DNA from 3 places in the Achromobacter sp. NCFB-sbj8-Ac1-l genome. Region 3 is predicted to be linked to each of the others. Evidence: predicted binding sites of a transcription regulator. Region 3 holds the regulator's gene; each other region holds the start of a gene.
What was found. The regulator LexA, encoded in region 3, represses DNA repair genes until DNA is damaged. The targets are predictions, from matches to a motif close to ACTGTATNNNNATACAGT.

Region 1 (7,212 bases), 520 kb from region 3:
TGGCCTCTTTTTCGACGCTGAACACGGCGCGGTCGATGAAGGGCGTGGGCTTGCCGCAGTCGGCCAGCAGGCCGGCCGCCTTGTCGCCGGGCTCGCCTTCGCAGGGATAGGGTTCGCCGTGGAAGTTGGGGTTGCGCGCCAGCACGTGGCGGCGGTTCTGCAGCGATTCGGCCAGCATGTAGGGGCCGGTGCCGACGGGCCAGGTGTTCAGCGACAGGTCGTGCTCGGCCATGCCGGGCTGGTTGTAGAAGCGGTCGGCTTCCCAGGGCACCGGCGCCGTGAAGGTCATGGCCAGCCAGTACTTGAATTGCGGGTACTTGCCGTTGACGCGGATGCGCAGCGTGTGGGGGTCCAGCGCCTGTACGCCCGTGAAGCCGTCGGGCTCGCGCAGGTCCAGCCAGGAAGCGCCCGCGCCGCCGGGCAGGTCGCGGCGCAGCGCCTGGTCGCGCTGGCGCAGGCGGTCGCCATAGTCCTTCAGGCCGCTGACGTATTCGGCCATCAGCGAATAGATGGGCGACACCACCCGCGGGCTGGCCAGGCGGCGAAAGGCGTAGACGTAGTCGTCGGCGACCAGCTCGCGCGTGCCGGTGCGGGGAAAGTCGGGAATGGCGTATTTGTCTTCGAGGTCTTCCGGCGACAGCGGGAAGTAGTCGTAGCTGCCGTCGGTCTTGCGGGCAAAGGCCGGGTGCGGCGCGAAGCGCACGCCGGGCTTGATCTTGATGTCGTAGACGCTTTCGGCGATCTGCTCGCCCGGCGCGTCGGCCGGCAGGACCTTGGCCTGCGCATCCAGGTAGACCGGCGGGTCAATGGACGCCGCGGCCCGGGGAATCAGTTCGTAGGGCCGCTTGAGGTAGTGGTACCCGTAGAGCGTCTCATAGATGCTGTAGGTATAAGGGGTTTCGTCGCCGGAATAAGAGCTGGCCGGGTCCAGGTACTTGGGCGAACGCTTGACGAAGGCGGAATACAGGGTGTTCTGGCCTTCGGCGCCGGACGGGTACGGGCTGTTGATGGGGCTGCTTTCCTGGGAGCAGCCCGCCAACGCCAGCAACAGCAGCATGGCCGCCGCCCAAAGCCGCTTCAAAGCAAGCATGGAAACCTTTCCTTCTATTCAGTGCGACAGAGAATAGCAAAGGTGCCCTTGCCCCAGTACCCAGGCATCCCCTTAGGGTTCTGCCGGGGGGTCAGCCGCACTGGCGCTGGCGCCAGCAGTCGTAGCGCCACTTCCAGGGTTGCACGGGGTCCTTGCCCGCCCACAGGCCGCGGCCGGCGGCCTTGGCCTGGCGTTGCAGGCCGGGCATGGCCTGGTCGTGCAGATAGGCGCCCTGGCGGGCCGTGTAGGCCCAGGCGTAGCCGGCTTCGACCTGCAGGCGGTTGGCCGAGCGGCCATCTTCCAGGATCAGGGCGCACACTTCGCGGCCGTACTGGTCTTTTTCGTAGCACTGCGCGGTCAGGGTCTTGCCGGCCACCAGGTCGGCCAGGTTCTTGCGGGCGGCCTCGGCATAGGGCTGGCCGGGCTGGTCGGCGCCATGGCCCTCTTCGGGCGCATCGATGCTGTCCAGGCGGATGCGGCGTTGGCCGTCGGGCACGCGCAGCGTGACGGTATCGCCGTCGGCCACGTTGACGATCATGCCGGTCAAGGTATAGCTGCCGGTCGGCACGCCGCCTGCGGGGGCTGCCCCGGGTGTGCGTTGGGAGGCCGGCGCACTGGCGCCGGGCCGCTGGCCGCCCTGCCCCGACGGCTGCAGCCAGTTGACGATAGCGCCGGCCGCGGCCAGGACCAGGGCGACGATCAGGGCGGTCAGCTTGCTGGCGCCGCCAAAAGGAGATTTGCCGCGCACGGGCCGGGCTCCGGATAAAGAAACGAGAGGCAGTGTGCCACAAGCCCGGGCGGCGCAGGCAAGGCGCGGCCCACCCGGCGCCGGCGCCCTGCCGGCCTGGCAGGTCTAGAGCCAGCCCGACTTGCGGAAACGCCAGTACAGGAAGGAACAGACCGACGCGATCACCCCCAGGGTGACGGGATAGCCATACGGGGATTCCAGCTCGGGCATGAACTTGAAGTTCATGCCGTAGATGCCGGCGATGGCCGTAGGCACGGCCAGGATGGCGGCCCAGGACGCCAGCTTGCGCGTGGTGTCGTTCTGCGCGGCCTGGCCGATCATCAGGCTGGCTTCAAACGCGAAGGCCAGCGATTCGCGCAGCGCGTTGAACAGTTCATCGACGCGCGACACGCGGTCGGCCACTTCGCCGAAATACGGCCGGGCGTGTTCGTCCACGGCCGACATCTCGACGCGCGCCAGGCGGCGGCTGATCTCTACCAGCGGCGACACCACGGTGTGGATGCGCAACAGGTCGCGGCGCTGGCGATAGAGCTTGCGGATATCGGAATCTTTCGCGCCGCGGATCAGCAGCTTCTGCTCGGCGCCCTCGACCACCGATTCGATCTTGCCGGCGGCGGCCACGTAGCGGTCCACCAGCCAGTCCAGCAGTTCGGAGGCCACGTAGTCGCTGCCGCGCTTGAGCAGGTCGGGCGAGGCTTCCAGGCGTTCGCGCAAGGGGCTGTGGCCGGCGGTGGCACCGCGCCGCACCGTGACCAGGAAGCCTTCGCCGATCAGGAATTGGGTTTCGCCGAAGATGGGGCGTTCGGCTTCGACCTCGACCGTGATGGCCACGATGAGCACCATGTTGCCGTAGTCGATGATCTTGGGCCGGCGGTGCGGCTCCAGCATTTCTTCCTGGTTCTTGTCGCAGGCGCCCAGCTCGCGGGCCACCTGGCCCAGCAGTTCGGGGCCGGGATTGCGCAGGCCCACCCACAGCATGCTGCGGTCCTGGTTGACGTACTGGCCCACTTCTTCGATGGGCACCTCGCGCTCGCGCCGGCCGTTCACATAGGCAATGGACGCCACGACCTCGCCTTTATGCGGATCGGTGGCGACGATTTCTTCGGTAGACATAGGCATCCTCCGGCTATGCGAGCCCTTGCGGAAACAGCGTATCGGTATGGGGCGATGATAGCCCAGCGCCGCTGTTCAGCCCTGGCCGAGGCCCCCCCCTGCTAGGCGAACAGGCTGCGCACCCGCTTGGCCACGTCCACCTGCGGCGCCTGCGGCTGCCGGGGTTCGCGCGGCCCGCCCGGCAGGTCGGGCAGCTTGGGCAGGTGGTCGAACAGCGGCAGCATGGCGTTGGTGATGTAGCGGGTGCGCGACCCGTACACATGGCGGTCGCCCATGCCGGTCTGCTGGTGCACATAGAAGCGCTGCGGCACGATCAGTTGCAGGCGTTCCTTGGCGCGCGTCATGGCCACGTACAGCAGGCGGCGCTCTTCTTCGATTTCCTCGGCCGTGCCGGTGCTCATGTCGGACGGTATGCAGCCATCGACCACGTTCAGCACGTACACGGCCTTCCATTCCTGGCCCTTGGCCGAATGGATGGTGGACAGGATCATGTAGTCTTCGTCGCGCGACGGGGCGCCGGATTCGTCGCTGGTGGCATCGGGCGGGTCCAGCGTCAGTTCGGTCAGGAAACGCTCGCGCGACGGGTAGCCGGCGGCGATGCGCACCAGCTGGTCCAGGTCGGTCTTGCGCACCCGGGCGTCGTCGTACAGGCGTTCGAGCTGGCCGGCGTACCAGCGCAGCGCCAGGTCGACGTCGGCCGGCCAGCGCAGGCCCGGGTCGGCGAGCGCGGCATACGTATCGGCAAACGCGCCCCACTCGGCCTGGGCCGCCGCACCCGGCTTGAATTCGCGCAGCGCACGCAGCGGCTCGGCCGACTGCGCCATGGCGTCCATCAGCTTGCCGGCGGTGGCCGGCCCGATGCCGGGCAACAACTGCGCCACGCGAAAACCCGCCATGCGGCCGCGCGGGTTTTCGGCCCAGCGCAACAGCGACAGCAGGTCCTTGACGTGGGCCGCTTCCAGGAAGCGCAGCCCGCCGAATTTGACGAACGGGATATTGCGGCGGGTCAGTTCCAGTTCAAGCGCCGCGCTGTGGCTGGACGTGCGAAACAGCGCGGCCTGCGACTTGAGCGTGGCCCCGCCCTCGCGCTGGGCCAGCACCTGATCGGCCACCCAGCGGGCCTGCCCGCCTTCGTCGCTGACGGTGACCAGTTCGGGCAGCTGCGACGACGTGCGGTCGGTCCAGAGGTCTTTGGCGTAGCGCTCGGTCGCCAGGCCGATGACGGCATTGGACGCATTGAGAATGGGCTGGGTCGAACGGTAATTGCGGTCCAGCGTGATGACCCGCGCCGGCTTGGGAAACTGGTTGGGGAAATCCAGGATATTGCGCACCGTGGCGGCGCGAAACGAATAGATGGACTGCGCGTCGTCGCCCACCACCGTCAGGCCGCGGCCGTCGGGCTTCATGGCCAGCAGAATGGCCGATTGCAGGCGGTTGGTGTCCTGGTATTCGTCCACCAGCACATGGTCGAAGCGCCCGCCGACGTCGGCGGCATTGGCCGCATCACCCATCATTTCGGCCCAGTACAACAGCAGGTCGTCGTAATCGAGCACCTGCTGGTCCTGCTTGGCCGCCACGTAGCCGCGAAACAGGCTCTTGAGCTCGTCTTCCCACTGCGCGCACCACGGGAACACGCTGTGCAGCACGTCGGCCACCGGCGTCTGGCTGTTGACCACCCGCGAATAGATCGCCAGGCAGGTGCCCTTGAGCGGAAAGCGCGACTTGGTGGACGACAGCCCAAGCTCGTGCCGGACCATGCCCATCAGGTCTTCGGCGTCGCCCCGGTCGTGGATGGTGAAGGCGTCGGACAGGCCGATGCGCTGGGCGCAATCGCGCAAAAGGCGCGCCCCGATGGCGTGGAACGTACCCGCCCATGGCAGCGACGGCGCCTGCTGGGTGCCGCGCAGGTTCATCACCCGTTGCAGCACCGACCCCACGCGGCGCTCCATTTCCTGGGCGGCGCGGCGCGAGAACGTCAACAGCAGCATGCGCTGCGGGTCGGCGCCGTTCAGGATCAGGTGAGCAACCCGGTGCGCCAAGGTGTTGGTCTTGCCTGACCCCGCCCCGGCGATGACCAGCAGGGGACCGTCGTCGCCCGCGCCGGCCACGCCGAATTCGGCGGCCTCGCGCTGGGCCGGATTCAGGTCGGCCAAGGGGTCGGGACGGCTGTTGGAAGGCGGAAGGGTCGGGTCGGACATGGCGCGCGGGGCTGGCAGCCAGGCGCGGAAAGGCCGGCCTGACAACTGGTTATATATCCAGGCATCATACCAGCCGCGGGCAATGTCCCGGCGGGAGTCTGGCGGGGACGGGGGAAGAAACGAGGACGGGTAGCGCGACGGTCGCTCGGCGCCCGGACGACTCAAGGTTTGGGTTGGGTCTTTTCGATGAACTGCTTCAATTCCGCCTCGGTCGCCTCGCCGGGTGGAGGCAGTCCCGGCAAAAAGCCCACAGCGCCAGGCCCAGACGCTGAAGGCTGTACACGCACTTCACCCCCAGGCAAGAAAATCGCCCAAACATAGCCGCTATAGGAAATGTCGTAAGGCAAGACCGGCGCGTCTCGTACCGTCAACGCATCCTGCCCGCGCTCGAACATGGAATCGGAGTTCCATTCGATCCGCATCGTCATGCCCGGCACCCACTCCCTTGGCAGGGAAACACAGCAAGTGCTGGATGTGTAAGCCTGCGCACGAGCGGTGCCTGCCCACGCTTGATTGATGAAAACCGGGCTCAAGCCCTCATCCAGATAATTGACGATACCCAATCGAACAGCAAGCGCCTCGGGGGTCGGCACGGGCTGTGTCGAAGCCAGACCAGCGATCAGGCTTGAAGCGCCCAGGAACATTGCCAACATAGATCGGCGAATCAGACGGGCACTGCCGTGTAGCGACTGACCGCGTGCACGTGAACGAAGAATCCGTATGCTCGGGCGCATGCCTACTGCTTGGGTTGGGTCTTTTCGATGAACTGCTTCAATTCCGCCTCGGTCGCCTCGCCGGGTGGAGGCAACCCCAACAAAAAGCCTTCCGCGCCAGGACGAGAGCGTGATGGTTGCAGCCGCACCTCTCCACCAGGCAGAAAAATGGCCCAGACATAACCATCGTGAAACGGCTCGTATGGCATGACCGGAACATCGCGAACCAATAGATCATTCTCGCCACGATAAAACATCGAATCAGAATTCCACTCCACCCTCATTGTCATTCCCGGCTTCCACTCGGTCGCAATGGCAACGCAGCAAGTGCTGGATGTGTAAGCCTGCGCACGAGCACTTCCCGCCCATGCACGATTGATGAAGACGGGACTCAAACCTTCGTCAAGGTAATTGATGATGCCTAACCGCACGCCAAGCGTTGCGGGAATAGGCATGGACTGCGTCCAACCAGCCACAGGCTGCCCTATCAACGCCATGCAAAAGGCTAAAGAGCATCCCCAACGAAGCGAGCGAAGTCGAGTGAACAGGCTGATCAGAAAATTGATTTTCTGCATACTCAGAATCGCGGAATGGCGTTGAAGTTTATTGGCATATTCTGCAGAGCACGCTGCGTATTCTCCCGGTCCTGCTGCGCCTCCCGTTGCGCCCGAACCTGAGGATTGGCGTAGACAGAGCGCCAGCGCAAATAGCCCCATTGAGAGTAAAACTCCCGTCCACCGGCCTGCAATGGCACGGCATTGGGATTTGCTCGATAGGCAACCAACTCTGCCCGCTCTTCCTTGCTGGGCATCAGTGGCCAGGCCAGGTCAGCCCGACCGGTCGATACATATTGTTCGGCCAGCTTTTCACGCTGGTCCAGTTGCTTGAGACGATCACGCTGGATGCTCATCCACACGTCGTCATCCTTGCCCAGAGGCTTGAACCAGGCCCTTGAATCGTGCACATAATTGTCCAGAAAATCAATCACCGCGGCGACGGGCCTGCCAGGAAGGTTCCAGACGGTGCGCATCTGATCCAGCCACATCTTCTCTTTGTTGCCTCGCAATGCCAACATGACACTGTCATAGAGCCGAGCGCCTTCCGCACCCGGCATCACATTCGGGGTTGAGCTGCGTTCAAGCGCATTGTTCGCAGTCAACGTTCGAACCTCCAGCAGCAACTCGTCGTTGGCTTGCACCAGATCCTCGTAGTCCTGAGGATTGTTCGCCTTGGCCCGCAGCGCACTGGGAATGCCGCCCAGCCACTCAGGCCCGCGATCAACACGAAAGCGTCGCCAGCGCACATACTGAACGTAGTGGTTGTACATGATTCGGCGGGTCGATGATTGCC
Region 2 (7,212 bases), 2.2 Mb from region 3:
GCTCGCGGGGAACGCGGTATCGGTGTCAGAACACTAGCCCTGCAACCGCCTGACAGGGGGATCAATCGCCAGGCGATCAGGCGCAAGGCCGTAATCTGAGGCGCCAGTCTAACGGCGAGGGTCTGACAGCGTCCTGAAAATGGTTGGCCCCCACGCTGCGCGCTTCGCGCTTGCTGCCCCCCAGGGGGGCTGCCCGGCCTTCGGGCGGCCGGGTGGGAAGTGGGCCCCCACGCTGCGCGCTTCGCGCTTGCTGCCCCCCAGGGGGGGCTGCCCGGCCTTCGGGCGGCCGGGCGGCCGGGCGGGCATCCTGGCGTGGCGTTGGCAGTGTCCTTCTCTCGCTTTTTTTTCGTGAAAAAAAAAAGCTCCCTGGGGAGCTTTTGAAAGGCCGGGCAGGCGCAGCAGTCCCACCCGGCGGGGGATGGTCGTTCAGGTGTTGATGTCGTTGTCCTTGGATTCGCGCACGAACAGCGTGCCGATGACCAGGGTCATGACTGCGATGATGATCGGGTACCACAGGCCGTCGTAGATATTGCCGGTGGCAGCGACGACGGCGAAGGCGACCGGGGGCAGGAAGCCGCCGAACCAGCCGTTGCCGATGTGGTACGGCAAGCTCATCGAGGTGTAGCGGATGCGGGTCGGGAACATTTCCACCAGCATGGCGGCGATGGGGCCGTACACCATCGTCACGTAGATCACCAGGATGGTCAGCAGCACGACGACCATGACGTTGTTGCTTTGCGCCGGGTCGGCCTTGGCGGGGTAGCCGTGGCTGCGGATCGCGGTGGTCAGGGCCTTGTCCAGTTCGGCCGCCTTGGCCTTGAAGTCGGCAGGCGCCAAGGTCTTGCCGTCGAACGAGGCGAACTCGTCGCTGCCGATCTTGACCTTGGCGATGGCGCCGGCGGGCGCAGCTTCGTTCTTGTAGTTCACCGAGTTGCGGGCCATGAACGACTTGACCACGTCGCAAGAGCTGGTGAACGAGGCGGTGCCCACGGGGTTGAACTGGAACGAGCAGGTGCTCGGGTCGGCGATGACCGTGACCGGCGCGGTGGCCTGGGCCTTTTCGAGCGCCGGGTTGGCGAAGTGCGTGAGGCCCTGGAAGATCGGGAAGTAGGTCGCCGCAGCGATCAGGCAGCCGGCCATGATGATGGGCTTGCGGCCGATCTTGTCCGAGAGCGCACCGAAGATCACGAAGAACGGGGTGCCGATCAGGAGCGCCAGGGCGATCATGATGTTGGCGGTGTTGGCGTCGACCTTCAGCGTCTGCGTCAGGAAGAACAGCGCGTAGAACTGGCCGGTGTACCAGACCACGGCCTGGCCGGCGGTCAGGCCCAGCAGCGCCAGGATCACGACCTTCAGGTTCTTCCACTGGCCGAACGATTCCTGGATCGGCGCCTTCGAACCCTTGCCTTCTTCCTTCATGCGCTTGAAGGTCGGCGATTCGTTCAACTGCAGGCGAATCCACACCGAGATGCCCAGCAGCACGACCGAGATCAGGAACGGAATGCGCCAGCCCCAGGCCTTGAAGTCGTCTTCACCCATGAACGTGCGGATGCCCAGGATCACCAGCAGCGACAGGAACAGGCCCAGGGTCGCAGTGGTCTGGATCCACGAGGTGTAGAAGCCGCGGCGGCCGTGCGGGGCGTGCTCGGCGACGTAGGTCGCGGCGCCGCCGTATTCACCGCCCAGCGCCAGGCCTTGCAACAGGCGCAGGACGATCAGGATGGCGGGTGCAGCCAGGCCGATGCTGGCGTAGCTGGGCAACACACCCACCAGGAAGGTGGACAGGCCCATCAGCACGATGGTGACCAGGAACGTGTATTTGCGGCCAACCAGGTCGCCCAGGCGGCCGAACACCAGTGCGCCGAAGGGGCGCACCGCGAAACCGGCGGCAAAGGCCAGCAGCGCGAAGATGAAGCCTGCGGTGGGGTTCACGCCCGAGAAAAAGTGCTGGGCGATGATCGCGGCCAGCGAACCGTAAAGATAAAAGTCGTACCACTCGAACACCGTGCCCAGCGACGAGGCAAAGATGACGCGGCGTTCATCCTTGGTCATCGGGCGCGGTTCCGCGGATGGACCGCGACCTGCCATGGTAGTTGTGCTCATGATGTCTCCTCGATTTTTTCTGGCCGGCGGTTTTCCGCCGTGCGTCACCCTCCGCCGGCAAGACCGACATCGAGCTATGCGCAAGGTTGGGACGCGAGGCTGACGAGGTTCTGACGGGACCCTTACCTGAATCTTAAAATTGAAACTAAAAGTAACTATCCCTGGGGAGGCTAGGGATAGTCCTTAGACGCTTGAGTCGGGGCGACGCTAGGCGTCGAGGTCGTCAGCGGGTTCGGAATAGAGCGGGAAGACGACCCGGATACGGGTGCCGGGCAGATCCGAATGCGGGGTGGGGTGGTCGCTGATCAGCACGGTGGCCTGATGTTTCTGGGCGATTTCCCTGACGATGGCCAGCCCCAGGCCGCTGCCGTCGGACAGCGTGCCCAGCACGCGGTAGAAGCGGTCGAACACGCGTTCGCGTTCCTCGGGGGCGATGCCGGGGCCGGAATCCTCGACTTCCAGGACGCCCTGGCCGTCCTGCTCCTGTACCCGCACCGTGATGTGGCCGCCGCGCGGCGTGTAGCGCAGCGCGTTGTCCACCAGATTGTTCAGCAGCTCGGCCAATAGCAGCGGGTTGCCGTTGATCAGGACCGGCGTTTCCGAGCCTTCGAAGCCCAGATCGGTGTTGAGCGACAGCGCCTGCGGCACCCAGTGCATCGCCTGCTCGTAGGCGATGGCGTTCAGGTCGGTGGCAGCCAGGCCGATCGCGCTGGGGTTCTCGGCGCGCGCCAGCAGCAGCAACTGGTTGACCAGCCGGGTCGCGCGTTCTGAGCCGGTCACCAACTGGCGCAGGCTGGACTGCATTTCCTCGGGACTGGCGTCGCGCAGGGCCAATTCGGCCTGTGTGCGCAGGCCGGCCAGCGGCGTCTTCAACTGGTGCGCGGCATCGGCGACGAAGCGGCGCTGCGCCTGCACGTTGGCCGACAGGCGATCCAGCAGATCGTTCATGGCCGCCACCAGCGGCGCGATCTCGGACGGCGCGGCGCGTTCATCGATGGGCGACAGGTCGTCGGGTCGGCGCGCCCGCAAGCGCTGCTGCAGTGCGTTCAGCGGCGCGACGCCGCGCGACAGCCCGAACCACACCAGCAGCACCGCGATCGGCAGCACCACGAATTGCGGAATGATCACGCCCTTGATGATGTCGTTGGCAAGCTGGGTGCGTTTTTCGACCGTCTCGGCGACGATCAGCAGCGCGGGCTGGGTGTTGGGCAGGTTCAGGTCGACCCAGGTGTAGGCCAGGCGGATGCCGAAGCCGCGCAGGGTGTCGTCCTCGTACTGCACTTCGCCGGGGCGGGGCTGGCCCACCGAGGCGGGCAGCGGCAGGGCGCGGTCGCCGCCGAGGTACTCGCCGCGGCTGCCCAGGGCCAGCCAGAAGACGCTGTCGGTCTCGTCGGCGCGCAGCACCTCGCGCGCCGGATCGGTCATGCGCAGCACCGCGCGGCCGTCCTGGGCGTGCACCTGGCGGGTCAGTACGTGCAGGTTGTTGGCCAGTGCGCGGTCGTAGGGCACGTTGGCGATGTTCTGCGCCACCACATAGGTGATGGCCACGCTCATGGGCCACAGCAGGAACAGCGGCGCCAGCATCCAGTCCAGGATCTCGCCCAGCAGCGAGCGCTGCGGCGGCGCGAAGCTGGGGCCGCGGGCGCCGGCCCGCATGACATCCAGCGCTTCCTGGTTGAGCGCCTCCGGCGTGGCAGGCTCAGCTTGCGAGGTACGCCGCACCCTGGTCCCGTTCAAGGCAGTAGCCCAGGCCGCGCACCGTCACGATCTTCACCCCGCTGGGTTCCAGCTTCTTGCGCAGGCGGTGCACATAGACTTCGATGGCGTTGGTGCTGACCTCTTCACCCCATTCGCACAGGTGGTCGACCAACTGGGTCTTGCTGACCATGCGGCCGCTGCGGGTCAGCAGGATTTCCAGCAGGCTGACTTCGCGGGCGGACAGGTCCAGCGTCTGGTCGTCGACCATGGCCACACGCCCGGTCTGGTCGAACACCAGCCGGCCGTGCTTGAGCAGCGTGGCGCCGCCGCCCGCGCCGCGACGGGTCAGGGCGCGCACGCGCGCTTCGAGCTCGGACAGCGCGAAAGGCTTGGCCATGTAGTCGTCGGCGCCCAGGTCCAGGCCTTTGACGCGCTGTTCGATGCTGTCGGCGGCGGTCAGGATGAGGACGGGCAGGGCGGAATTGCGGGCGCGCAGCCGGCGCAGCACCTCCAGCCCCGCCAACTGCGGCAAGCCGAGGTCGAGGATGAGCAGGTCGAAGGCCTGGGCCGCCAGCGCGGAATCGGCGGCCAGCCCGTCGCGTACGGCATCCACCGCGTAGCCGTTATGGCGCAACGAGCGTGACAGGCCGTCGGCCAGGATGCTGTCGTCTTCGGCGATCAGGATGCGCATGGGCTGCTGAATAAAGAGGGGAAACCGGCAACGCGCACCGGGCGCGCGCTGGCCGCCGCGGGGCTTGTGACCCAGGGCGGGCGGCCCGGCGGGCAATGGGGACATAACGCCGGGGGTATCCGCGATTCTGGCATAGGCCACCGCGCTTGCCCACTCAGGGAATACGTGGAAAACTCTGGCACACTGGTTTTTTGTACAGTACAATCCGATGCCATAATCTGCGCTATCCGAAATCTCAGGACAATCCGGTAGCTCGATACCCCCTCGACAACTCCGGTATCTCGACAACCCCGTACCGCGCCCCGATACGTTACAGACAGGACTCTACATGGACGACAAAACCACCAAGGCCGCCGCTTCGGAAAAAGCCAAGGCGCTTGCCGCCGCGCTTTCGCAGATCGAAAAGCAGTTCGGCAAGGGCTCGATCATGCGCTACGGCGACAACGAGGTCTCGCACGACATCCAGGTGGTGTCCACGGGGTCGTTGGGGCTGGATATCGCACTGGGCGTCGGCGGCCTGCCGCGGGGCCGCGTGGTTGAAATCTACGGTCCGGAATCCTCGGGCAAAACCACGCTGACCCTGCAGGTCATTGCCGAAATGCAGAAAATCGGCGGCACCTGCGCCTTCGTCGACGCCGAACACGCGCTGGACGTGCAGTACGCCAACAAGCTGGGCGTCAACCTGACCGACCTGCTGATCTCGCAGCCGGACACGGGCGAGCAGGCCCTGGAAATCACCGACGCCCTGGTGCGTTCGGGGTCGGTCGACCTGATCGTCATCGACTCGGTCGCGGCCCTGGTGCCCAAGGCCGAAATCGAAGGCGAAATGGGCGATTCGCTGCCGGGCCTGCAGGCCCGCCTGATGAGCCAGGCGCTGCGCAAGCTGACCGCCACCATCAAGCGCACCAATTGCATGGTCATCTTCATCAACCAGATCCGCATGAAGATCGGCGTCATGTTCGGCAACCCCGAAACCACCACCGGCGGCAACGCGCTCAAGTTCTACGCCTCGGTCCGCCTGGACATCCGCCGCATCGGTTCCATCAAGAAGGGCGACGAGGTCGTCGGTAATGAAACCCGCGTCAAGGTCGTCAAGAACAAGGTGGCGCCGCCGTTCAAGCAGGCCGAATTCGACATCATGTATGGCGCCGGCATCTCTCGCGAAGGCGAAATCATCGATCTGGGCGTGGCCGCCAACGTGGTGGACAAGTCCGGCGCGTGGTACAGCTACAACGGCAACCGCATCGGCCAGGGCAAGGACAACGTCCGCGAATACCTGAAAGAGCACAAGGAAATCGCGATCGAAATCGAAAACCGCGTTCGCGAAAACCAGGGCATCGTCAGCCGCGCGGCTGAATTCGTTCCCACCGCGGAAGACGACGCCGAGTAAATCGTCCGGCATCCGTCGCCAGGCCCCGATGCCGGGGTCCGGCATCGTCGCCGGGCCTTTCCGCCCGGTTGCCAGCGGCAGGCTCCCATGCATCAGGCCCCCACGTTGCGGGGCCAGCATGAGAGACCTGCCGCTGGCACATAGCAAGCAGGAAGCGCATGAGCTGGAAACCCTCCGCCGCGTCCGCTGACCGCCTACGCGCCAAGCTGGACGACGAATTCGAAACCGTGGCCAAGCCCGATGGGCTGCGCCGCACGTCGGACGCGCGGCGCGGGGCGGGTGCGGATGGCCGGGGCGGCGACGACGCGCCGCCCGATCAATGGCAGCGCAGCTCCGAAATGCGAGCCAGCGGCCGCAAAGGCGCGTCCAATCGATACCGCTCGCGCGCAGGTTCTGCCCGGGATGCAAAGGTTTCGGACGGCGATCCGTCGGGCGGCGATCCGTCGGACGGCGGTCCGTCGGGCGGCGCCCGCGAGGCCAAGGCCCCACCCAAGGGGCCGTCCTTGAAGATGCGCGCCGTGGGGTATCTGTCGCGGCGCGAACATGCCCGCGAAGAACTGGCTCGCAAGCTCGCCCCGCACGCCGACGATCCGGCCGAGGTCGACACCGTGCTCGACGCGCTGGAAAAAGAAGGCTGGCTGTCCACCGAACGCTTCGCACAGAGCCTGGTGCACCGGCGCGCTTCGCGCCAGGGGGCGGCCCGCATCGTCCAGGAACTGCGGCAGCACGGCGTGGACGACAGCCAGGTGGCCGAACTGCGCGAGCAACTGCGGGCCACGGAATACGACCGAGCACTGGAAGTCTGGAAAAGAAAGTTCGACGCCAAGCCCGAAGACCGCGCTGCGTATGCCAGGCAGGCCCGCTTCCTGGCCAGCCGTGGTTTTGCGCACGATGTCATTCGGCGCATCCTGGGCGCAGGCGACGACGAGTAGGCAGCGCAACGCGGGGTGTCGCTGGATCGCGTCATTGCCGATCTTCTGACTGCCGGGCCGGCGCATCGTCAGCGCGGGCCGCGGGTTCGCCGTGCGACGGCCCGCTTTGCGCCGCGGCCGTTTACTTCGCCGACTTGATCCCGCTGAGCGTCTTGAAGCAGACGTCGCGAGTCAGGGTCAGGAATTCATCGATGTAAGACGCGTCTGTGTCTTCGCTGCGCACCGTGGCGTACAGCGTGCGCCAGACGCCCTGCGGCCCCAGCCGGCACTGGCGCAGCCAGCCCTGGTTCATGTATTCGGTCAACGCCCAGTTGGGCAGGGCGGCCACGCCTCGGTTGCTGGCAACCAGTTGCGCGATGATCGGCGTCAGTTCGGCCTTGCGGATGGCGGCGGGTTCG
Region 3 (7,212 bases):
CTTCTTTACCTGAGATACGACTACATATGCCTGAAAAAAAGGGATCGGCAGACGCAAAAGTGCTGCATTGCTCGTTTTGCAATAAAAGCCAGCACGAAGTCCGCAAGCTGATCGCGGGTCCGTCGGTATTCATCTGCGATGAATGCATAGACCTGTGCAACGACATCATCCGCGAGGAAGCGCAGGCTACCGCGCGCGCGGCGATTCGTTCCGAACTGCCCACTCCGGCTGAGATCAAGACGTTCCTCGACCAGTACGTCATTGGGCAAACCTCGCCCAAGCGCATGCTGGCGGTGGCCGTCTACAACCATTACAAGCGCATTCGCCACGGCGAAATCAAGGGCGACGAAGTCGAGTTGTCCAAGAGCAACATCATGCTGATCGGCCCCACCGGGTCGGGCAAGACGTTGCTGGCGCAGACGCTGGCGCGCATGCTGAACGTGCCGTTCGTCATGGCCGACGCCACCACGCTGACCGAAGCCGGTTACGTGGGCGAAGACGTCGAAAACATCATTCAGAAGTTGCTGCAGAACTGCAACTACGAAGTCGAGAAGGCGCAGCGCGCCATCATCTACATCGACGAAATCGACAAGATTTCCCGCAAGTCCGACAACCCGTCCATCACCCGCGACGTGTCGGGCGAGGGCGTGCAACAGGCCTTGCTCAAGCTCATCGAAGGCACGGTGGCCTCCGTGCCGCCGCAGGGCGGGCGCAAGCACCCCAACCAGGACTTCGTCCAGGTTGATACGACCAACATCCTGTTCATCGTCGGCGGCGCCTTCGACGGGCTCGAAAAAGTCATCCGCGACCGCACCGAAAAGTCGGGCATCGGCTTCTCGGCCTCCGTGCGCGCCAAGTCCGAACGCGGCGTGGGCGAGCTGTTCTCGGAAGTCGAACCCGAAGACCTGATCAAGTTCGGCCTCATTCCCGAGCTGGTCGGCCGCCTGCCGGTGGTCGCCACGCTGGACGAACTCGACGAAGCGGCCCTGGTCCAGATCCTGACCGAGCCCAAGAACGCCTTGCTCAAGCAGTTCCAGAAGCTGTTCGCCATGGAAGGCGCCGAGCTGGACGTGCGCCCGGCAGCCTTGAAGGCGATCGCCCGCAAGGCGCTCAAGCGCAAGACCGGCGCCCGCGGCCTGCGCTCCATCATCGAGCAGGCGCTGCTCGACACCATGTATGACCTGCCGTCGCAAGGCAACGTCAAGCGCGTGGTGCTGGACGAAGGCGCGATCGAAGGCGAGGGCAAGCCCTTGCTGATCTACGCGGACGAAGAAAGCGCCGCCGAAAAGCCCGAGCGCGGAGAAGTCCGCGACGCCGCGGCCTGACGGTTATTTCAGAAAAACCCGTTCTCGTAACGGGTTTTTTTACCTCGGGGCCTGACCTTGAACGGATGGTCCCGGGGCGTGTCCAAGAAAACAAGGGAAACCGGCCGCTGTTTTTTTTGCCGTTTTGTTTATCCGGCAGCCGGGATCTTGAATTTTCGGCTATTGTTCCCATAACAGACGTAACTGACGAAGATGCCTGGGTATACCCGGGCATCCTGTCCCCGATACGCCGAGTCATACCGAGGAACCTCCTATGTCTGCCAGCCAGACCCTGCCTTCCGACCCGATCGACCTTCCCCTGCTGCCGCTGCGCGATGTCGTGGTGTTTCCGCACATGGTCATCCCGCTGTTCGTCGGCCGTCCGCGCTCGATCCGCGCGCTCGAGGTTGCGATGGAAGCGGGCAAGAGCATCATGCTGGTGGCCCAAAAGTCCGCCGGCAAGGATGATCCCACCCCCGAAGACGTCTACGAGATCGGCTGCGTCGCCGGCATCCTGCAGATGCTCAAGCTGCCCGACGGCACCGTCAAGGTGCTGGTCGAGGGTACCCAGCGTGCCCGCATCAACAGCATCGAAGACGCCGATTCGCACTTTACGTGCCAGGTCACGCCGATCGAGCCGGATGCCGTCCAGGGCTCCGAAACCGAAGCCCTGCGCCGCGCGATCGTTGCCCAGTTCGAGCAATACGTCAAACTGAACAAGAAGATCCCTCCGGAGATCCTGACCTCGCTCGCCGGCATCGATGACGCCGGTCGCCTGGCCGATACGATCGCCGCGCATCTTCCGCTGAAACTCGAGCAGAAGCAGAAGATGCTCGAGATCGTCGGCACCTCCGAACGCCTTGAAGGCTTGCTCACGCAGCTGGAAACCGAAATCGACATTCTCCAGGTCGAGAAGCGGATTCGCGGCCGCGTGAAGAAGCAGATGGAAAAGAGCCAGCGCGACTACTACCTGAATGAGCAGGTCAAGGCCATTCAGAAAGAGTTGGGCGAGGGCGAAGAAGGCGCGGACATCGAAGAGCTCGAAAAGAAGATCATCGCTGCCCACATGCCCAAAGAGGCACGTAAAAAGGCCGATGCCGAGCTCAAGAAGCTCAAGCTCATGTCGCCCATGTCGGCCGAAGCCACCGTGGTGCGCAACTACATCGATACGCTCATCAACCTCCCCTGGAGAAAGAAGAGCAAGATCAACAATTCCATCGCCAACGCCGAGACCGTACTGGACAACGACCACTACGGCCTGGAAAAGGTGAAGGAACGCATCCTTGAATACCTTGCCGTGCAACAGCGCGTGGACAAGGTCAAGGCGCCTATCCTGTGCCTGGTCGGCCCTCCGGGCGTCGGCAAGACCTCGCTTGGCCAGTCCATCGCCAAGGCCACGAACCGCAAGTTCGTGCGCATGGCCCTGGGTGGCGTGCGCGACGAAGCCGAGATCCGCGGCCATCGTCGGACCTACATCGGTTCGATGCCGGGCAAGATCGTCCAGAACATGTCGAAGGTCGGCGTGCGCAATCCCTTGTTCCTGCTCGACGAAATCGACAAGCTGGGCATGGATTTCCGTGGCGATCCCTCGTCGGCGCTGCTCGAAGTGCTGGATCCTGAACAGAACCACACGTTCCAGGACCACTACATCGAGGTTGACTTCGATCTGTCCGACGTCATGTTCGTGGCGACCAGCAACACGCTGAACATTCCGCCGGCGCTGCTGGACCGCATGGAAGTGATCCGCCTGTCGGGTTACACCGAGGAAGAAAAGATCCACATCGCCCGCGACCATCTGCTGCCCAAGCTGATGAAGAACAACGGCGTGAAGGATACCGAGCTTACCGTCGACGACAGCGCCTTGCGCGACATCGTGCGCTACTACACCCGCGAAGCCGGTGTGCGTGCGCTCGAGCGCGAAGTGGGCAAGATCTGCCGCAAAGTCATCAAGCAATTGCTGACCCAGACCGATCGTGCCAAGGCCGAAGGCAAGACCCTCGAGGTCAAGCCGGTCAATGTCACGGGCGACAACCTGAGCGACTACCTCGGCGTGCGCCGCTACACCTTCGGCATGGCCGAAAAGGAAAACCAGATCGGTCAAGTGACCGGCCTGGCCTGGACGGAAGTCGGTGGCGACCTGCTCACGATCGAAGTGGCGGACATGCCCGGCAAGGGCGTGATCCAACGCACCGGTTCGCTGGGCGACGTGATGAAGGAATCGGTCGAAGCGGCTCGTACGGTGGTGCGCTCACGCGCCCGTCGCTTGGGCTTTGCAGACAGCGTGTTCGAGAAGCATGACATGCACGTGCACGTGCCGGAAGGCGCGACGCCCAAGGACGGTCCGTCTGCGGGTATTGCGATCACCACGGCCATGGTGTCGGCGCTGTCGCGCATCCCGGTGCGCGCCGATGTCGCCATGACGGGCGAAATCACGTTGCGTGGCGAAGTCCTGCCGATCGGCGGCTTGAAGGAAAAGCTGTTGGCCGCTCACCGCGGTGGCATCAAGACGGTCTTGATCCCGGAAGAAAACGTCAAGGATTTGGCGGAGATCCCGGACAACGTCAAGAACCATCTCGAGATCGTGCCGGTGCGCTGGATCGACAAGGTGCTGGAACTGGCCCTGGAACGCCTGCCCGAGCCGCTGGCCGAAGACGAGGCGGTGAAGGAACCGCTGGTGGCCAAGCCGGCCGAGCCTGGCTCGACGGACCCGGTGCTCAAGCACTGATGCTGGCCCGAGAGGCGCTGCTTGCGGCGCCTTCAACAAGAAACCCCGCCTTGGCGGGGTTTCTTTTTTAGGCTTGGCTGCACTGCGGCGTGTCTCGGCGACGCTGGCCGGGCGGGAGCCGTATAGAGAACCTGGAACGGCCTGCGAGGCCAGCCAAGCGCGGTTCAGTGGTGCATCAATGCAGTGCGTGGGTGCGGATCAGGCCGACCGCGATGCCTTCGAGCGCGAATTCCTGGTCGGCTTCGACCACGATGGTGTCGAAGTCGGGGTTTTCGGGCAGCAGTTCGATACGGCCGTGCTGGCGCTGCAGGCGCTTGACGGTGACGTCGTCGCCCAGGCGGGCCACCACGATCTGGCCGTTGCGGGCTTCGGAGGCCTTCTTGACGGCGAGCAGGTCGCCTTCGAGGATGCCGGCATCGCGCATGCTCATGCCGCGCACCTTGAGCAGGTAGTCGGGTGCCTGGGCGAACAGGCTGGAGTCGACGCCGATTTCGCGTTCGACGTGTTCGGCGGCCAGGATGGGGCTGCCGGCGGCCACCCGGCCTACCAACGGCAGCAGCAGCTGCGCCAGGCCTGGCAGGGGCAGGGCGGCTTGCGTCGGGGCGGCCGAGGCGTCTTTCAGGCGGATGCCGCGCGAGGCGCCGGCCGTGAGCTCAATGGCGCCTTTGCGGGCCAGGGCCTTGAGATGGTCTTCGGCCGCGTTGGGCGAGCGAAATCCCAGGGCCAAGGCAATTTCGGCGCGGGTGGGCGGAAAGCCCGTGCGCGCGACGGTTTGCCGGATGAGGTCCAGGATTTGCTGTTGACGATCAGTGAGTTTGCTGGCCATGGCGATGATCCGTTTGGGGTCGGACTGTACATATATACAGCAGCATTCTGGGGGACATAACGCAAAAAAGCAAGCGGGTGTCGAGCGCCAGGGCAAGAGACCCATAAATCGCGGGCAATGAAAACGGGACCCGAAGGTCCCGTCTGGCTGGTGCCGGCAGTGCGAGGCGCTTTACAGCACCGCGGCGATGCCCTTGGCGACCTGGTCGATGTTGCCGCTGTTCAGGGCGGCAACGCAGATGCGGCCGCTGGAGACGGCATAGACGCCATGCTCTTCGCGCAGGCGGTCGACCTGGGCCGAGGTCAGGCCCGAGTACGAGAACATGCCGCGTTGCTGCAGCACGAAGCTGAAGTCCTGCTTGCCGCCGTGTTCCTTGATTTTCTCGACCAGTTGCTTGCGCATCAGGCGGATACGGTCGCGCATGGCGCCGAGTTCCTGTTCCCACATGGCGAACAGTTCAGGCGTGTTCAGCACCGTCGAGACGATCGTGCCGCCGTGGGTGGGCGGGTTGGAATAGTTGGTGCGGATGACGCGCTTGAGCTGGCTCAGGACGCGGGTGGCCTGGTCTTTGCTGCCGGCCACGACGGTCAGGGCGCCGACGCGCTCGCCGTACAGCGAGAACGACTTCGAGAACGACGAGCTGATGAACATGGTCATGTTCAGGTCGGCGAACAGGCGCACGACGGCGGCATCTTCCTTGAGGCCTTCGCCGAAACCCTGGTAGGCGATGTCCAGGAACGGGACCAGGTTGTTTTCCTTCACGACGGCGGCGATCTGCTGCCATTGTTCGAAGGTGGGGTCCACGCCCGTGGGGTTGTGGCAGCAAGCGTGCAGCACGACGACGGTCTGGGCCGGCGCGGCCTTCAGGGCGGCCAGCATGCCATCGAAATTCAGGCCACGGGTGGCGGCATCGTAGTAGGCGTAGGTGCCGACTTCGAAGCCGGCGCGTTCGAACAGCGCGCGGTGGTTTTCCCAGCTGGGGTCGCTGATCAGGACCTTGGCGGTCGGCAGCAGCTGGCGCAGGAAGTCGGCGCCGATCTTGAGGGCGCCGGTGCCGCCCAGGGCCTGGGTGGTGAGGACGCGGCCTTCGGTCACCAGGGGGGAATCCTTGCCGATCAGCAGGGCTTGCGCGCCCTGGTTGTAGCCGGCGATGCCCTCGATCGGCAGATAGCCGCGGGCAGCAGCGGCTTCGATGCGGGCGATTTCGGCCTTGCGCACCGCGCCCAGCAGGGGAATCCGGCCCTGGTCGTCGTAGTACACGCCAACGCCCAGGTTGACTTTACCGGGGCGGGTATCCGCGTTGTATTGTTCGTTCAGACCAAGAATGGGGTCGCGCGGCGCGAGTTCGACGGAATCGAAAAGGGTGCTCATGGGACTCTGCTGAGGGTGAGTGGACGCAGTGGGAAGTGCTGTGGATAATGGGGGGTTTACCCTGGGAACAGTCTAGCATGCCTAAGAGCGCAATAGACCCAAGTACGGCGGGTGCCGCAGCCGCGGGTTCGACCACCGATCCGGCCGGCGCAGCCCCCGTTGCGGCGGCGCCCGGTGCTGGCCCGGCGGGTGCCGGATTCGTGGATTTCCCGGATAGCCCGTTTCATCTGTACCAGCCTTACCCGCCGGCCGGCGACCAGCCTGCGGCCATCGAGGGCCTGGTCCAGGGGGTGCAGGACGGCCTGATGTTCCAGACCCTGCTGGGTGTGACCGGGTCGGGCAAGACCTACACCATGGCCAACGTCATCGCCCAGCTCGGGCGGCCGGCCCTGGTTCTGGCCCCGAACAAGACCCTGGCGGCGCAGTTGTACGCCGAAATGCGCGAGTTCTTCCCCAAGAATGCGATCGAGTATTTCGTTTCGTATTACGACTACTACCAACCCGAAGCCTACGTACCCACGCGCGACCTGTTCATTGAAAAGGACTCGTCCATCAACGAGCACATCGAGCAGATGCGCCTGTCGGCGACCAAGAGCCTTCTCGAACGTCGCGACACGATCATCGTCGGCACGGTGTCGTGCATCTACGGTATCGGCAACCCGGGCGACTATCACGCGATGGTGCTGATCCTGCGCGCGGGCGACCAGATCTCGCGGCGCGAGATCCTGGCGCGGCTGGTTGCCATGCAGTACACCCGCAACGACGCGGAATTCACCCGCGGCGTGTTCCGGGTGCGCGGCGAAACCATCGACATCTTCCCGGCCGAAAGCGCCGAACTGGCGCTGCGGCTGACCTTGTTCGATGACGAAATCGAAAGCCTGGAGCTGTTCGATCCGCTGACCGGCCGTATCCGCCAGAAGCTGCCGCGCTTTACCGTCTACCCTGGCTCGCACTATGTGACCCCGCGCGATACTGTCATGCGTGCC

Region 1: the regulator LexA is predicted to act here: its motif matches at 5,194-5,211, upstream of ACUDP5_RS20550 (ATP-dependent helicase).
Region 2: the regulator LexA is predicted to act here: its motif matches at 4,675-4,692, upstream of recA (recombinase RecA).

Annotation. Positions count from the first base shown of each region.
Region 1 covers NZ_CP199812.1:4,494,662-4,501,873, forward strand. Annotated here, with positions in the region: gene ACUDP5_RS20535 (ABC transporter substrate-binding protein) at 1-1,090, opposite strand, end outside; gene ACUDP5_RS20540 (thermonuclease family protein) at 1,182-1,838, opposite strand; gene ACUDP5_RS20545 (magnesium and cobalt transport protein CorA) at 1,944-2,951, opposite strand; gene ACUDP5_RS20550 (ATP-dependent helicase) at 3,053-5,149, opposite strand; gene ACUDP5_RS20555 (DUF3304 domain-containing protein) at 5,311-5,802, opposite strand; gene ACUDP5_RS20560 (DUF3304 domain-containing protein) at 5,886-6,437, opposite strand; gene ACUDP5_RS20565 (T6SS phospholipase effector Tle1-like catalytic domain-containing protein) at 6,440-7,212, opposite strand, start outside.
Region 2 covers NZ_CP199812.1:1,740,702-1,747,913, forward strand. Annotated here, with positions in the region: gene ACUDP5_RS08015 (MFS transporter) at 427-2,088, opposite strand; gene ACUDP5_RS08020 (sensor histidine kinase N-terminal domain-containing protein) at 2,311-3,687, opposite strand; gene ACUDP5_RS08025 (response regulator transcription factor) at 3,803-4,492, opposite strand; gene recA (recombinase RecA) at 4,821-5,882, shown strand; gene recX (recombination regulator RecX) at 6,041-6,814, shown strand; gene ACUDP5_RS08040 (LysR family transcriptional regulator) at 6,936-7,212, opposite strand, start outside.
Region 3 covers NZ_CP199812.1:3,970,845-3,978,056, reverse strand. Annotated here, with positions in the region: gene clpX (ATP-dependent Clp protease ATP-binding subunit ClpX) at 27-1,325, shown strand; gene lon (endopeptidase La) at 1,579-4,029, shown strand; gene lexA (transcriptional repressor LexA) at 4,205-4,855, opposite strand; gene ACUDP5_RS18110 (aspartate/tyrosine/aromatic aminotransferase) at 5,027-6,226, opposite strand; gene uvrB (excinuclease ABC subunit UvrB) at 6,427-7,212, shown strand, end outside.